DNA from 2 places in the Sinorhizobium sp. CB7 genome. Region 2 is predicted to be linked to the other one. Evidence: riboswitches for the same ligand, from Rfam matches in the RefSeq annotation. Region 2 holds a riboswitch; the other holds the start of a gene.
The links. Region 2 has a riboswitch for FMN ahead of AAE029_RS27020 (6,7-dimethyl-8-ribityllumazine synthase). Riboswitches for the same ligand answer to the same signal wherever they lie in the genome.

Region 1: linked by a shared signal. The riboswitch ahead of ribB (3,4-dihydroxy-2-butanone-4-phosphate synthase) and the one ahead of AAE029_RS27020 (6,7-dimethyl-8-ribityllumazine synthase) in region 2 are both predicted to bind FMN.

Annotation. Positions count from the first base shown of each region.
Region 1 is NZ_JAULLL010000001.1:284,273-293,036, forward strand. It holds gene AAE029_RS01355 (ABC transporter substrate-binding protein) at 1-1,180, opposite strand, end outside; gene AAE029_RS01360 (AroM family protein) at 1,214-1,894, opposite strand; gene AAE029_RS01365 (AroM family protein) at 2,070-3,026, opposite strand; gene AAE029_RS01370 (DUF917 domain-containing protein) at 3,172-4,251, shown strand; gene AAE029_RS01375 (hydantoinase/oxoprolinase N-terminal domain-containing protein) at 4,248-5,822, shown strand; gene ribB (3,4-dihydroxy-2-butanone-4-phosphate synthase) at 5,856-6,488, opposite strand; FMN riboswitch at 6,615-6,763, opposite strand; gene AAE029_RS01385 (glucose 1-dehydrogenase) at 6,892-7,674, opposite strand; gene tpiA (triose-phosphate isomerase) at 7,744-8,481, opposite strand; gene AAE029_RS01395 (SDR family oxidoreductase) at 8,486-8,764, opposite strand, start outside.
Region 2 is NZ_JAULLL010000017.1:42,400-51,163, reverse strand. It holds gene AAE029_RS27050 (substrate-binding domain-containing protein) at 1-189, shown strand, start outside; gene AAE029_RS27045 (DUF4334 domain-containing protein) at 309-878, shown strand; gene AAE029_RS27040 (hydrolase) at 882-1,406, opposite strand; gene AAE029_RS27035 (potassium transporter Kup) at 1,452-3,362, opposite strand; gene AAE029_RS27030 (PLP-dependent aminotransferase family protein) at 4,215-5,618, shown strand; gene ribA (GTP cyclohydrolase II RibA) at 5,629-6,252, opposite strand; gene AAE029_RS27020 (6,7-dimethyl-8-ribityllumazine synthase) at 6,412-6,885, opposite strand; FMN riboswitch at 7,027-7,176, opposite strand; gene AAE029_RS27015 (NUDIX domain-containing protein) at 7,385-7,849, opposite strand; gene AAE029_RS27010 (hypothetical protein) at 8,005-8,268, shown strand; gene AAE029_RS27005 (erythromycin esterase family protein) at 8,433-8,764, shown strand, end outside.

The DNA of each region.
Region 1 (8,764 bases), on a different contig from region 2:
TATTGAGCGGCTTCAGGCTGTCGAGCAGCACGAGGCCGATGCGGCGTGCCTCTTCGAGACCGGCGACATGGACGTAGGGCAGGGTAAGGCCGCCGTTCGGATAGGCGGATTTCGCCAGATATTCCTTGGCCTTGGCAAGATCCTTGCGCGGCATCTCCGGGACGTCGATATGTCCCTTCATACCGCCTGGGATCGGGCTGGTCTCGAGCGTCGCTGCGCCATTGTAGACCTGGATCAGCGCGTCGTAGTCGAGCGCATAGGCGATTGCCTTGCGAAGGTTGATATCGGAGGTCGGACCCTTCTGCGTGTTGAACTTGATGCCGAAGGTCGTCATGCCCTTGTGGTCTTCGATGGCGATGCCGGGCACGCGCTTGATCTGCATGTAATCATCCGGCGTCAGTCCTTCGACGAGATCGGCTTCACCGCGCTGCAGTGCAGCCTTCTGGGCGGCAGGTTCGCGGATGATCTTGTAGATCACGCCGGCGGGGCGGTTTTCCTTGCCCTGCGGCCAGCCCTTCCAATAGTCGTCGACGGCTTCGATTTCATAGAGAACGTTCGGCTCCCAGCGGCCGAGCTTGAACGGACCGGAGCCGGCGGCATGGTCGGTCAGCCACTTCTGGCCGTAGTCACCATCGACCTCGTGCGCCTTCACTTCAGCCGGGTTGACGATGTACCACCAGGGCAGGAAGGAGAGGAACGGCGCGTAGGGCGCCTTGAGGTCGAACTTGACGGTGTAGTTGTCGACGACGCTGATGCCTTCCGGCGCCAGGAAGTCCTTAAGCATCCAGGCCACACCCTTGTTGAGCTTCAGGACACGCTCGAAGGAGTAGCGAACCGCTTCCGCCGTCACCGGATCGCCGTTATGGAACTTGGCATTTTTGGCGAGATGGAAGGTCCAGGTCTTGCCGTCGGCGCTGGTTTCCCACGTCTCGGCAAGCCATGGCTTCAATTCGGCCGGATCGCCTTCATATTTCAGAAGTGCGTCGTAGACCGACTGCTGGATCATACGGGTCGACCAGTCGTAGCGGATATGCGGATCGAGAACCGGGATCGCCTGGCGGCCACCGAAGACGATGACATTGCCCTTGTCGGTGCGCTCGAAGGCGCCAACCGGCGAGACGAGGACCGAAGAGGCCAGCAGCCCTGCGATCGCGACATTCCTGATGATTTTGCCGAACATAGTGTTCCCTCTCGTTTTGAAACGGCGTTGTGATCAGATCATTTGACGGACGACGCCCGCGACGACGCGGCGCGACAGAAGAACGGGGGCATCGACGGCGCGGCGAACCTCGTCGAGCATCTCTGCCGAATACCCCATGCAATGCATGACGATAAGGTCGCAGCCTTGGAGCTGCTTTGCCCGCGCACCGATATTTTCACCGGCGTATGGGGAAGCGGAGACGAGTTTCGGCTCGCCGCTGAAGACATGGCGCTCGCCAAAATCCTTTACCTGCCGTTCGAGCGGCAGGATGACGCCGAGCCTGCGGCAAGATGCGGCCAATGCTTCGACGGTCGAGTCGACGATACGCTGCGCTTCGACAACCAGTGTGTTTTCGAGCGGATCGATCTTCGTACCGGTGCAGAGCAGCACGACGAGATCGAAGCCTTCGGCGTCGATCTGCTTCAGAAGGACGTTGAGCTTTTCTTCCGTGCGGGCCTTGGAGGTGACGATTTCCTCACTGCTCGCAAGCCGCGTCGCGAAGGAATGCTCGCCGTCGCTCGCGCGCATTGCATCGAGTTCGGCCGAGACCATACCGTCGAGCACGCCGAATTCGCGAAATTCGATGCGGCCTTCCGGCAGGCCGAGGCCGATCTCGGCCATCATTTCCGGAACAACGTCCACGCGGGGCGTCTGGCCGATGGTTACGAAGGCGATCTTGGATGTGGAAGGCATGCTTTTTTCAGGTCCCCTGCATGGCTTGATTGACAGGGAGCCTAGCGTCCGGAAGCGCGACTTCACTATAGGGTAATGCCCCTAGAACGACATGAATCTGACATGTTTGAGGCGGTCATTTTTTAGGCAGATACGCGTCTGTGGACAAATTTTCCGCCCATCTTTTTCCACAGCTTCAGGGATGGCCGGCCGCGACCACCATGCGAATAAGGGCGTTGGAAGAGGTGACCTCCATCTTGCTCATGACGTTCGAGCGATGGATTTCCACCGTCTTGGGACTGATGCCGAGCTGGCGGGCGATCGCCTTGTTGGAGAGACCTTCGGCCACCAGCGACAGGACCTGGCGCTCGCGCGGGGTGAGCCGTAGCAACTTTTCCGAAAACTCAGGCGAAACGCCCGGAAGCGTGACGGGATGCGTGCCGTGCAGAAGCAGGCGGATGGCGCTTGCGACGATACGGCGGGCAAGCACGACCGGCTTGCCGCTCGCCTTGGCGACCATCTGCCGGTCGGCCTCCGTGAAGGCCACCGAATTCAGCACGATAATCTCCGCGTCCGCGAGGTCGATCAGGGCACTGGCAAGTAGCTTCTTGTCGCCATCGGCCGCATAGCTGGCGTAGATCTTGTAGGGAGCAAGCGCCGGGATATCGAGCTCCTCGATCTGCTGCTGCAAGGGCTGGATCAGGCCTACGGCCGATCCGTGGGCGGCAAGCGAAATGACGGCCGATTCCATGGCGCGCTGGGCGTTGACCGTCGGGCAGGTGCTCTCGAAATCGCGGAAGAGGCCGGTCGAGAGGATCACCACGAGATCGAACTCGTTTGGCTGAAAGGCGGCGGCGATCTTGGCCATGCGCTCGGCGATCCGCAGCTTGGAAATGACGATATCGCGTCCATCCGCAAGCCGCGTGACGATGCTGAGCTCGCCTGGCCGGACCCTCAGATCATTGATCTCGGCTTCGGACAGCCCGTCCAGGGCGCCGATCTCGCAGGCTTCGATCGGAACGTCGAGGTTCTCCAGCATGTCCCCGATAATGTCGGTGCGCGGCGACTGGCCGACGCTCAGAAACATCACTCTATGGCGGGTTTGCGCTGCTTCCGGTGAGGCCGAAGCCGTGGGATATGGGCTCTTCGTCACTGGCAGGGAATCGGTCCTTTCGATCGTCGCAGCATGATGGCCTCGGGCGTGCCTAAAATCAAGGCAAGCCCATTATAGGGGCAGTCCCCTATAGGCATCCTTCGTCACTCATGGCTAGGTTCTAGCACATTCTTCGGAGGTAAACATGATCCGTGATTTCGAAGCGGGCGAGATCGACCCGCTTGCCGTCGGCGCCTGGATTCTCGGCACCGGCGGTGGCGGCAGCCCCTATTTGGCGCAGCTCAACCTGAAAAAGCTCTACAAGGACGGCAAGCGCGTCAAGCTTATCGATCCGAATGCGCTCGATGATGGCGACGCGGTCGCAGTCGTTTCCAAGATGGGCGCGCCGCTGGTCGGCCAGGAGCGTCTTGTCGACCCGGCACATCTCGCTCGAGCCATGCAGCTCATGGAGGAATATACCGGCCGCAAGTTCCGGGCCGTCATGAGCGTCGAGATCGGCGGCGGCAATGCGCTGTCGCCCTTCCTCGCGGCCGCGATGCTCGACATTCCGGTCGTCGATGCGGATGCCATGGGGCGTGCCTATCCGGAAGCGCAGATGACGAGCTTCGCGATCGGCGACCTGCCGATGTATCCGCTGACGCTGGTCGACTGCCGCGACAACGAAGCAATCGTCGCCAAGGCGGCCTCGTGGAAATGGATGGAACGCATCTCCCGCAAGATCTGCACCGAGGTCGGCTCGACGTCTGCGACATGCAAGGCGCCGCGCACCGGCAAGGAAGTCAAGGAATGGGGCGTGCTCTACACGGTCACCAAGGCGGTCAGCCTCGGTCACGCCGTACTCGATGCCAGGGCGGCCCACACGGACCCGGTCGAGGCGGTGCTTGCCCACGAGGGTGGCAAGGTTCTCTTCAAGGGCAAGATCGCCGATGTCGACCGCACGACAACGGGCGGTTTCCTGCGCGGGTCGGCCATGATCGAAGGTCTTAACGACGATCGCGGCTCGAAGGTCGAGCTCGCCTTCCAGAACGAGTGGGCGGTCGCATTCCGCGACGGCCAGCCGATCGCCATGACGCCGGACCTGATCTGCCTGCTCGACACGGTGTCGGGCGAGGCGATCGGTACCGAGACGGTGCGTTACGGCCAGCGCGTGACCGTGGTGGCCCTGCCGGCGCCCGAAGTGCTCACCAGCCCGAAGGGCCTGGAGCATGTGGGCCCGCGCGCCTTCGGATATGACCTGGATTTCAAATCGGTGTTTGCAGCATGAAGCGGATTGGAATTGACGTCGGCGGCACCAATACGGATGCCGTGCTTATCGATGGCGAGAAGGTGCTCTCGGCCATCAAGTTTCCCACCACCGCCGACGTGATGCAGGGCGTGGTCAACGCGATCGGCCATGTCGTCTCCTCGCAGCCGCCGGGTGCTTCGCCGGTCGATGCGGTGATGATCGGCACGACGCATTTCACCAATGCGGTGGTCGAGCGCGCTCGTCTCGATCGGGTTGCGGCTATCCGCATCGCCATGCCGGCCGGCGCCTCGCTGCCGCCGATGATCGACTGGCCGGACGAACTGCGCGACGCGGTCGATCCGCTCTCCTTCATGGTGCATGGCGGCCACGAATATGACGGCCGTCCGCTCGTGCCGCTCGCCCGCGACGAAGTGCGTGACGCGGCGATGAAGATCCGTGACGCGGGCATCGATTCGATCGGCATCACTGCCCTCTTTTCTCCGCTGACGGCGGAATGCGAGCTGGAAGCCGCCGAAATCGTCCGCTCGGTCATCCCGAACGCGCGGATCACGCTGTCCCATACGCTCGGCCGCATCGGTCTGCTCGAGCGCGAGAACGTCACGCTTCTGAACGCTGCCCTGCAGGGACTTGGCCGCAAGACGATCGATGCCTTCAAGGATGCGTTGCTGCGCGCCGGCGTCAATGCCCCGTTCTACCTGACCCAGAACGACGGCACGGTCGTGCTTGCCGACGTGGCGGCCGCCAATCCCGTCTACAGTTTCGCCTCCGGCCCGACGAACTCGATGCGCGGCGCCGCGTTCCTGACCGGCCTCAAGGAAGCGATGGTGATCGATGTCGGAGGTACGACCTCCGATATCGGCTGCCTGGTCGGAGGTTTTCCACGCGAGGCGAACAATGTCGTCGAAGTCGGCGGCGTTCGCACGCTCTTCCGGATGCCGGACCTGTTGCCGATGGCGCTCGGCGGCGGCACGATCATCGATCCCGAAACCCGCAAGATCGGCCCGCGCTCGGTTGGCTACCGCATCACGGAAAAGGCGCTGGTCTTCGGTGGCGATACACTGACGGCTACGGACGTGGCGGTGGCTGCCGGTCTCGTGGAGATCGGTGACCGGGATCGCGTGAAACACCTCGACAAGGCGATGGTGGCGGATCTTTTGAAACGCATCGAGGCGATGGTGGAAGACGGCGTCGACCGGATGAAGACATCGGCCGAAGGCGTCAAGCTCATCGCCGTTGGCGGCGGCGCCTTCCTGATCCCGGAAAGACTGAAGGGCGCAAGCGACGTGCTGCGCGTCGAGCATGCGGGCGTGGCGAATGCGCTGGGCGCCGCCATGGCACAGGTCTCCGGCGAGGTCGATCAGGTCTTCTCCGGTCTCTCCCGTGACAAGGCGATCGCCGAGGCCGATCGGATTGCTCGCGCCCGGGCGGTGGAAGCCGGCGCGAGCCCCGAGACCATCGTCACGCTCGATACGGAAGATATCCCGATCGCCTACCTGCCGGGCGACGCGCGACGTGTGCGTGTCCGCGTCGTCGGCGATATCGCCTTCATGAAGAACGAAACGAGGCGCGTGGCAGGCGGGCTGAGTTGACCAGGCAAACGAAGGAGATAGGTCGAGCGACCGTCAGGCGACCGACCTTATCTCCGGTGCGGCTTGCTTCAGATAGGCGATCAGATCCTCGATCGTGATCAGGTGAAGATTGTATCGTTCGGCGAAAAGCTTGAGATCGGAAAGGCGCGCCATCGTGCCGTCATCATTGGCGACTTCGCAGATGACGCCCGACGGCACCTTGCCGGCGAGGCGGCAGAGTTCGACTGCCGCTTCGGTATGGCCGGGCCGGGCCAGAACGCCGCCCGGATGGGCACGCAACGGAAATATATGCCCCGGACGGGCAAAATCGCTGGATTGCGATCGTTCGTCGACCAGCGCCCGGACGGTGGCGGCCCGATCCGCGGCAGAGATGCCGGTCGTGGTTCCCGGAATGTAATCGACGGAAACCGTGAACGCGGTTTTATGCGATTCGGTATTTCGGGGAACCATCAGGGGAATGTCGAGCGCGTCGAGATGTTCGCCTTCCATCGCCACGCAGATGAGACCGCGCGCGCGATTCATCATGAAAGCGATCGTCTCTGGCGTCACGGCGTCAGATGCCACTACGATATCGCCCTCGTTCTCCCGATTCTGGTCATCGACCACGACAACCATTTCGCCGCGGGCGATTGCCGTAATCGCATCTTCAATTTTCGAGATCGTCATTTCTTTGCCTTTCAAGGGTTATGCCGACGGTTCGGCATTTTCTTGCGCAACTCAATTCTTTTGAGCGCGCTGACATCCCTTGGGCGAACAAGCACCGGGCGGCTTCACCTGTGAAGGCGCCGACTGCATTGCTCTCTTCCATCCGGACTATACCGTCGGCTCCGGTCTCGCACCGGATCTGCTGACCTCCCGACATGCTGCCGGAAGCGCTCGCGGGCTCCGGGATTTCTCCCAATACCGCCGGTGGGGAATTTCACCCCGCCCTGAGAACAGACTGAACATAAATTCAAGAGGTGCGGAAAAGCAAGAGCACCTGCTTTTCCATCTAATGTGGAGACCGTCGCGTTCTATAAACACAGAGTCTTCAAAAATTGACTGAGGCCTGCCGCGTGGGCGGCCCGCATCAGGACATGATCAGACCGCCATCCACATTGATCGTCTGGCCGGTGATATAGGCCGCATCGTCGCTGGCAAGGAATGTAACGAGACCGGCGACGTCTTCGCCCGAGCCCGCCCGCTTCATCGGGATACCCTCGACCCATTCCTTCATGAGCTCGCCGGGGCCATAATTGCCCAGGAGCTTGCCCCATGCCTGGTCGTTGTAGGCCCACATGTCCGTCTCGATGATGCCGGGGCAGAAGGCGTTGACCGTGATGTTCTCGGTTGCGACTTCCTTTGCGAGGCTTTGCGTGATGCCGACGACGCCCATCTTGGAGGCGGCATAATGGGGAGTATAGATGAAACCGTCGCGGGCCTGGCCGGAGGCGGTGTTGATGATGCGCCCGCCGCGCTTGTGCTTGCGCATCCTCAGGATCGCTTCCTGCGCGCAGAGGAACACGCCTTTCGTGTTGACCGCCATGACCTTGTCCCATTCGCCTTCCGTCAGGTCTTCGACACGGGCGATGGTGATGACGCCTGCATTCTGGATCGAGACATCGACTGAACCGAAAGCCTTTTCGGCGGCATCGTAGAGAGCAACGACGCTTTCCTTATTCGTGACATCGCCCACGAATGAAATCGCCTTGCCGCCGTCGTTGCGGATCTGCTCCGCGACGGCATGAACCGATTCCTCGTTCGCCGAGACAACAAGATTGGCGCCTTCGCGCGCGAAGCGCCTGGCGATCGCGGCCCCGATGCCGCGGCTCGCTCCCGTGATGACGACGGTCTTGTTTTCGAAGCGTTTCATCTTTTTCTCCTAATTCGATGGGCCGACAACGATCGTGTGACCTTAAGTCTGTTTGCGACAGCCTAGTTTCTAGGCGGCTGCAGAGATGATGCCGCCGAAGTCCGACGCCTTTAGGGATGCTCCTCCGACCAGAGCGCCGTTCACATTTCGCACGCCGAAGATTTCGGCCGCGTTGGAGGATTTGACCGAACCGCCATAGAGTATCCTGACCTTTTGCCCGTCTGCGCCCAAACGCTCTTCCAGGATCTGCCTTATCGAGGAATGAACTTCCTCGATCTGCTCCATCGTCGGCACCAGACCGGTTCCGATTGCCCAGACGGGTTCGTAGGCGATCGCCGTATTTGAACTGGTCGTACCTGATGGGAGCGAGCCAAGAAGCTGTTCACGCACGACCTCGAGCGCCTTTCCGTCGTCGCGCTCGCTGCGAGTCTCGCCGACGCATATGATGCTGGTCAGCCCAGCCTTATGAGCCGCCGAGGCCTTGCTGGCCACCAGGGCGTCTGTTTCCCGGTATGCGGCCCGGCGCTCGGAATGACCGAGGATCACGTAACGGGCGCCTGCCTCGACCAACATGCCTGCCGCGACGTCGCCCGTGTAGGCGCCGCACGCTTCCGCGTGGCAGTCTTGCGCGCCTATCGCGATCATTGAACCCTTCGCCATCACGGCGGCCTTCTCAATCAGCGTGAAGGGCGGGCAGACGGCGATATCGCACGCCGCACTGCCCGTTAGTCCCTTCAGCGCCTCGATCTCAGCCAGGGAGGAGGCGAGACCGTTCATTTTCCAGTTGCCTGCGATCAGCTTCCGCATTTGGTCACCAGCAGCAGAAGCCGCCGTCGACAAGCAGGTCGACGCCAGTCACAAAGCTTGCCGCATTCGACAGCAGGAAGACGGCGGGGCCGACCATCTCGTCGACATCAGCCATGCGTTGCATCGGCGTCTGCTCCTCGAACAGCTTCGTCTGATGAACCATCTCCGGACGCGTGTTCATAGGCGTTGCAGTGTATCCGGGCGAGATGCTGTTGACGCGGATCCCGCGGCCGACCCATTCCATCGCCAGGGACTTCGACATGTGGATGACGCCCGCTTTGGA
Region 2 (8,764 bases):
GAGGGCGTGACCCTGGTCAACAACGGGGAACTCAGCGCCACCTTCCTTTACGCAACACCGGGAGCGGAAGGGCTGAGACAGGCGATCAAATATCTCAATGGCGAAAAGGTGGAGAAGACGATCACCCTGGATACCTTGAAAGTCACGAAGGAGAACGCGCCGCAGATCCTCAAGGAGAACGGTCTCTGATTGATAGCTTCGGCCACGGACGGCAGCGCTGTCCGTGGCCTCTTCCGCCGGGTTGGCATTATCACGCCGGTCGTGCAGCGGTTCCTTTCACCAAGACTGCTGCGATATACTGACGAGTAATGATCAACGAGTCCCCAGATCGAAATGAGCAGCCCTCCTGGCTTGTCGAATGGCAGAGGGTTCCGCTGCCGGAGACGGAAGCGCTTGCGATCTTCGAAAGCCTGCCGCCGGTCAGCTCGGTCGGGCTGCGCGGACTGTGGCGGGGTAGGGGTTTGAAGACCGGCCATCCGCTGGATGGCGTCCTTGAAAATCTCGGCTGGTACGGAAAGCTCTTCCGCGATGACGGCCGCGTCGATCCGCTTCTGTTTTCAGGTCGAGGCAACAGGCTCGCCGCAATCGATCCCGCGCGGATCCCCTTAAAGCTGGCGCTGAAATTCGGATCTCTCGGCCGATCCTCGGTCATGCGGGGATGTTTTGCCTATCTGCAGCGAGCCTTGCGCGCGATAGGTCCGGCGGCGCGGCTGCGCGATCTCGACTATCTTGGCGTCCGAAGCGCTGCAATGATTTATGACCGGCAGCCGATCATTGATTATTTCAGGCAAGTCGACGCGGACACGATCGTCGGACTGATGGAAATGACGCCCTCCGATCGTCGGTATTTTTTCCTGCTATGCCGGGTTTCGGCCTGATGATCAGGACACCCTGGCAGCCACATCGGAAGCCGGGCCCTGTCTTCTTTCGATAATCTCCGCAAGAGTGACAGGTCTTAGCGCCTGCACATCGACCCCGACGTCGTATTGGCGAGGCAAAGGTTTCAGGCGGCCGTGGGAGTGTCCATGCAGATTGATCGATCCTTTCCCGATCTTGTTCCAGGTCCTGAAGGGATAGTGACAGAGGACCAGAAGCTGACCGTCGATCGTAAGCTCGGCATAGTGCTGGGCGCTCGACCATCCTCGCGCGCTGACGACTTCGGAAGAATCATTGTTGCCGATGATGAGGTGCTTTCTGCCGTTCAGCATGGCCAGCAGCTGATCGGCCGAACCGGCGCGGGAGGACATGAGGTCGCCAAGATGCCAGACATCGTCTTCCGGCTGCACCACCGCATTCCAATAGTGGATCAGCGTGACGTCGTGGTCGGTGATGTCGGCAAAAGGGCGACGGTCGATACGCAGCACACGATGGTCGCCGAAATGAGTGTCGCTGGTGAAGTAGATCATGCTTTTGTCCGCATCTAGTACTTCCTTTCAAGACGTCCTGTCGCTTCAAATTACGACCTGCAATCCGAGCTCAACGACGCGGCCTGTCGGCAGTTGAAAATATTCGGTCGCGCTGCTGGCATTGCGTGAAAGCGCGATGAATATCCTATCCTGCCAAAACGGCATTCCCCCTTTTTTCGATGGCAATATGGTCCGCCTGGAAAGGAAGAAACTGGTGGACATGATGTCGAATTTCCAGCCGAGCTTGCGCGCCAAAATGAGCGCGCGCGGAATATTCGGTGTCTCCATGTAGCCGAAGGTGATGATTATGCGGCTGAACATCGGATTGAAGCTCTCGAGGGAGATCTTTTCGTCATCCGCGACAAAGGGAGAAGTCGACGTGACAACACTCAAAATAACGTTGTGCTCGTGCAAAACCTTGTAATGCTTCACGCTGTGAAGCAGAGCCGTTGGTGCACCATCGACATCGCTCGTCAAGAAGACGGCAGTACCCGGCACCCTCATGGGCTTCTTCGTTGCAAGATTGTCGAGGATGAGGCGGAGGGGTACCTCGTCGGCCCTTGTCCTGTCGGCCAGCAATTTGCGTCCGGACAGCCATGTCTGCATGAGAAACGCAATCGTGGAGGCGACGACGACCGAAACCCAGCCCCCTTGAGGAAATTTCGCGGCATTGGCGACAAAGAAGCTCAGGTCGATGGTTGCCAATGGTACGATCACCAAGAGGGTCAGCGTGGTCTTCCATCCCCAGAGACGCCGCATGACCACGAAGAGCAGAACCGCTGTTATCAGCATTTCTCCGGTCACGGCGATTCCATATGCCGCTGACAAAGCGCTGGAACTGCGGAAGCTGATCACCAGCACCGCGACTGCGATAAACAGCAGAAGATTTACCTGCGGCATAAAGATCTGTCCGGCCTGGGTCTCAGACGTATGCAGGATGTTGAATCGCGGCAGGAGGTTGAGGTGCATCGCCTGACGGATAAGGGAGTAGGCGCCGGAAATCACCGCCTGACTGGCAATTACAGTGGCGCTCGTCGCGAGCACGACCATCGGAATTCGAGCCCATTCCGGCTGCATGCCAAAGAAGGGATGATAGGCCCCCTCCGGATTTGCAAGGATGAAAGCCCCTTGCCCGAAATAATTCAGCAGCAGGCAGGGAAACACGATCGAGAACCAGGCAACGACGATCGGCCGGCGGCCGAAATGGCCGAGATCGACGTAAAGCGCCTCGGCGCCGGTGACGGCGAGGAAGACTGCACCGAGGACCAGGATGGCAATATCTGCATGCTGAATAATGAAGCGAGCGCCGTGGTACGGATTGAACGCAGAAAGAACGCCCGGCTCTTCGATTATGTGCAGCAGCCCAGATGCTCCGAGCGCGAGGAACCAGAGCGCGGTGATAGGGCCGAACACCGATGCAACCCCGCCCGTGCCGAACCGCTGAACGAAGAACAGGGCAGTGATAATGGCGATCGTGGCTGGAACGACCCATTGGACCAGCTGCGGGGCCACCACTTCCAGGCCCTCTACGGCCGACAGAACGGAGATTGCCGGCGTGATGATCGCATCGCCGAGGAACAGCGATGCGCCGATGACGCCGAGGACGAGAATCCAGACGGGTCGGCCCGGCAAACTGTCGCGGGCAAGGGCCATCAGGGAGAGCGTACCGCCTTCTCCCTTGTTGTCCGCCTTGAGAACAAAGCCGACATATTTGAAGGCCACGATCGAGGTTAGTGCCCAGACGATGAGAGAGAGGAGCCCGAGGACCTGCAGCTCGCCGACCGCGTTTCCTCCGTGCCCGGCGGCACGCAAGGCCTCCCTGAACGCATAGAGGGGACTTGTCCCGATGTCGCCATAGACAACACCAAGGGCGCCAAGGACGAGAAGAGGAAGACTATCGGTGGATCCAGCTGTTTCGAGTTCCGGATCTCCAGCGCGGAGTTGAGTGGTGGTCAAGATAATGGTGTCCTCTCTCCCAGAAGGCTTTCAACAGGAGGTCGGATGTCGCGCCGTGCCTGAAAGTCAGTGGCGTCATCAAATCCCGGTTGCATTGCAAATAACCTTGGCCGCCTACCGATGGCCGGGCTTCGTGGCGGTCTCCTCCAAAATCCATGCAAACTAATCGCCGCGCTGGCCTTTTGTTCCTCGCAACAGGCAGAACAACAGGATCTAATTGCTCCGCCGGATCCCTGAAGCCATTGGCGTAAACGGCAAGGCTTCCTATCTTAGCATGGCAACACCGATGCTGGAGAAAACCATGCTCGAGGTAACGAAAAAAAGCCGTGCCGAAGCGGATATGGAGATCCTCCCGCCGCCGCGCTGCGTGCGTTCGGGCCGCAACACCGTCAGGTGTCTTTGCTGTCAGCGGCTGGTGGAAGTGTCTGCCAGGGAAACGATGGAGTACGGTATCTGCAACGAATGCATAGAGCGCCCATAGTCGCGGCTGATCGCTGCATCGCCGCACCCGGCGCGACGGGCATTTGACGGGAGCCAAGCTCCCGTCAATCGTTGCAATTGGTCATTGAAGATGACCTTGCCTATTGGATGTCGGCGGTTTGTCCAGGGCGCTGCCGACGGCTCCCTGTTGCCTTCTATGTGGCATGCCGCAATGCTCGAAATGGCTACATTCAATATGCTGTCAATTGTCGACGGCAGCATCTGTTTTGAAAAGAGCTCCTCGCAATAGATGCGGCGTTCAGCCAGCAGCGGCTGACTGATCTTGCGCAGCGATGTTTTTCATGACAGCGATAGGATGCAACAATATACGGTCAATGCCCAACAGTTCTCTGAGATTTTGAAATCGCCAAAATGAAAGACTGGCATCCCGATCTCTCCCGCAGCAGCAGTCCCCGCTACATGGCGATCGCCGATCTCATCGAGATGGATCTCAGAAGCGGGCATCTGGTGATTGGCGACCGACTGCCGCCGCAAAGGGAACTGGCGAAGCGCCTCAATATCGACTTCACCACTGTCGCCCGTGGTTATGCCGAGGCGCAGAAACGCGGCCTGGTGGATTCGCATGTCGGCCGCGGTACCTTCGTCACTGGCGGGATCGACAGGGAACGCCGCGGTTTTGCTTTCGATGCCGCGCCTGATCCGCGCCGCGCCGCCGTGGTCGATCTCTCCATGAACATGCCGCCCGAGCCTGATGATCCCGAACTGATCGCAAGGATGCGCGACGGGATGTCGGCGGTGGCGACGAGCATCATTCCGCTGCTGCGCTATCAGGGTTTCGGCGGGTCCGGCATGGATAAGGAGGCGGCTGCCGCCTGGCTCAGCCGGCGCGGGGTCGTGCCCTCGCAGGAGCGCATTTTCGTGACACCCGGTGCACATCCGGCTCTTCTGGCGATCTTCAGCCTTCTGGCGAAGCCCGGGGAAACCGTGCTTTCCGAAAACATCACCTATCCCGGCATGCGCTCGATCGCGGCCCAGCTTCGTCTTAATCTCTCGGGTCTTGCCATGGATGAGGAGGGTATCCTTCCGGAGGCCTTCGCAGAGGCCTGCGAGCGCCTGGCGCCAAAGGCGCTTTACCTCAATCCGACGATCCAGAACCCGTTGACGCTCACGATCCCCCAGAAACGTCGCCAGCAGATTTGCGCTGTCGCGCGCAGATACCATGTCCCGATCGTGGAAGACGACGCCTATGGCTTCATACCGCTCCATGCGCCGGCGCCGCTGGCGGCCATGGCTCCGGATCTCACCTGGCATATCGGCGGTCTTGCAAAATGCATCGGCGCCGGTCTCCGCCTCGCCTATGTCGTCGCCCCTGATACGAAAGCGATCTGGCCCTTTGTCAGCGCGATGCGCGCCAACAACGTGATGGCGTCGCCGCTGACCGTCGCACTGGCAACGCGATGGATTGAGGACGGTACGGCAGACACCATCCTGCGCTTCATTCGCAGTGAGGCGGCAGCGAGGCAAAGCATGGCCGCGGCGGTGCTGCCTAAGGGCAGTTTCAGGGCCGATCCGCTTGCCTTCAATATCTGGCTGCCGCTGCCGCACGGCTGGACGCGGTCGACTTTTGGGAGCCATATGCGATCTTCCGGCATTGGCGTGGTCGCGAGCGATGCTTTTGCCGTCGAGGCGCCCGCGCCGGAGGCCGTTCGCGTCTGCTTCGGCGGCCCGACCACACGGGCCGGCCTGCAGAGCGCGCTGGAATTCATGGCGCATTCACTCGAGGGGCCGCCCGAAATGACGGCCGCGTTCTTCTGACAGCGAGCGGTTACTCATTCGCCCCGTCATGCTGGACGACCTTGTGGCCGTGCAGATCACGCTTGGCACGCAGATAGGCGATGTTCTCCGGCGTTTCGAAAGACGGTGTTTCAATAACTTCGGCGACATCGATGCCGCGTTCCCTTAGCCGCTGGACCTTCTCCGGATTATTGGTGAGCAGACGGATCTTCTCGACACCGAGCGCTTTCAGCATATCGGCAGCCACCGTGAAATCCCGGGCGTCTTCCGGGTGCCCCAGTGCCAGGTTCGCGGCGAAAGTATCGTATCCCTTCGCCTGCAGGTCGTAAGCGTCGATCTTGGCATTGAGGCCGATGCCGCGCCCCTCTTGGCGAAGATAGACCAGAACTCCTCCTTGCCGACCGATGGCATCGATCGAATAGCGAAGCTGCGCGCCGCAATCACAACGTTTGGAGTGGAAGACGTCGCCGGTCAGGCATTCCGAGTGCACACGGACTAGCGGCACCGGGGCCTTGTTTTCACTGTTGCCGGAGAAAAGAAGAGCGAAGTGTTCCTCGTGCTTGCTGAAGCCGTCAAAGGTTACGAAGGTCGGCGTTTCGGGACCGTCGATGGGAATTTCCACCTTCCGGCGGACGCGAATTTTTCGTTCATGCATGGTTTGCACCCTTGAAGCTGTCTAAGGATAGCCGCCGGCACTGCTCGCAGCCGACCGGCCCTGCCGTGGCTGAAAACACATCGCGACGATGCCGCTGGGATGGGTTCTTCTGGCCGGACGTCGATCCGAGTCGGCGCCCGTCCGGCCTCAGGAAGATTGCTAGGCTACCAGGGCAACCTTTGCGCGCGCCGCCAGAATGGACCGGCAGGCGTTTGCCGCCTCGCGGCCCTTGATTACGAAGTGATCCTTGAAGAAGCGGATATGCGCTTCGGACTCCTGGAAGTTATGTGGCGTCAGGACGGCCGAGAGGACGGGAACGTCCGTATCGAGCTGCACCCGCATCATGCCGTCGAGAACGGTTCCCGCCACGAAATCGTGGCGATAGATGCCGCCGTCGACCACGAAGGCGCATCCAAGGATCGCCTGATATCTTCCAGTCCGCGCCAGTGTCTGCGCGTGAAGGGGAATTTCGAGGGCGCCGGGCACATCGACCATGTCGACGTCGGCGGCAGCACCGCCGAGTGCGACCCATTCCTCCACGAAGGAGGTGACGCATCGATCGACGATATCGGCATGCCAACGGGCACGGATGATCGCGATTCTCTTCTGTTCCGGCTTGATAGCGATTGTCATTTTCTGGCCTTTCAAGGGTTGTGCCGCGAGGCCGGCACGGTTGAAACAAAAGCCGCTATTCACTGTCGAGCGACAGCATATGCGGCCCAAGCTCCCCTTGGGCGAACATGCCTGGTCAGCCTCCCGCTCGGGGGCTTTCCAGCGTGCTCTCTTCCATCCGGACTGTAACCGTCGGCTCCGGCATTTCACCGGATCTGCTGACCTTCCGGCTTGGTGCCGGAAGCGCTCGCGGGCTCCGGGATCACTCCCGATACCGCCGGTGGGGAATTTCGCCCCGCCCTGAGAACATCGCGATCATAAGGCTATTTCGTCGAAACGCAATGGACGTGGGGCACGTTGTCGCCTGCATGGGTAACACATTGATCGGGCAAGCGATTTTCTTTGTTCGGAGGTACGGACACACTCGCGCGCAGATAAAAACGATGTCGGTTTCGACCTGAAATCATCTGGTTCTAAGCCTCCTCTCGGGCATTGCCGACCCGCAATGGTACGATCGTCATCAGCCCTTCGACAGCCTATCCCGATAGGATGGAAGGATATCGTCCGCCGTCAGCGACGCCATGGTCAGGTCACCCGGATCGATCGGCGAGATCCATCGTATTTCCTCGATTTCCCCCGCTGACTTGACGTCCCGGCTTTGTATGTCAAGCCGAAAGACGTCCGCAACGACCATATGGTCGGGTTCATTGGCCGCGGGCGCTTCGAAGCGCCCGAAGGGCATCAAGGCGGCAGGATCGACGGTGAGGCCGATCTCCTCGGCCAATTCTCGGGCAAGGGCGTGATCCGGGCTCTCCCCTGGCTCAATCTTCCCACCTGGCTGCATGAAAACGCTGGTTCCCCGCTTGCGGACCAGAAGGGTCTCACTTCCATGAACGACAAGGGCCGCCGCGACCCGGATGGTCTTTATGGACCGTCCCGACCGATCGGGGTTCGCATCGCTGGCGCTTCCATCGCTGTGTCGCATGCTCGATCTCTTTTCGTGCGGTTGGATGATGGGTTCCATCGGCTTTTATCATCTTCGCAACCGATTCGGCCTTGCTGCGCCTGCCTGCCGAGGGAACAAAGTCAGCATCAGCAAGTTACTCGAGCATCCCTGGATATATCGCAATGGAGGTTTTCATGAGCTCGTCGAGCATGACAACGAACCATAATCAGATCCGTAAATGGGTAGAAGCCCGCAAGGGCCACCCGGCACGGGTCAAGGGCGAGGGCCCGGGTGGTATTCTGCGCATCGATTTCGGCAAGCCCGAAGAGTCGCTGGAGGAAATTTCCTGGGACGAGTTCTTCCGGATATTCGATGAGAACAAGCTCGCCTTTCTCTATCAGGACGAGACAGAAGGCGGCAAGACAAGCCGGTTCAGCAAGTTCGTGGCGCGTCACTAATTGCAATTCGCTGCGGGCGGCGTTGGACAGCGGAAACGTGTGCGTTCCTCTGCATGATTCCTTAAATCGGAATCGATTTAAGGTCAAAATCATGCAGCAAATTCAAAGTTCTACAGCGTCCTTTGTACGTCATGTTGGCGTATGGCGCTGTATGGAGACCAATCATGACGCTGCAGGAGCTGCGGCCCAATAATGCCACCGATATTGCGCGCGCCATAGGCCATGCGTGCAAGGTGCTTCCGGACCCTGCCCATATGATCGAATTCGGCGCCTTCTTCGACCCGTTTGCGGGCGCCAGGATCGTCCTTCTCGGGGAAGCGTCACATGGGACCGCGGAATTCTATCAGGCGCGAGCGGCGATAACGCGCTCACTGGTCGAGCACTATGGTTTCAACATTGTCGCCGTCGAGGCCGATTGGCCGGATGCCGAGCGCATCGACCGTTATGTCCGGCATCGCGAGCCGCGTGCCTACGACGCCGAATCCTTCGTGCGCTT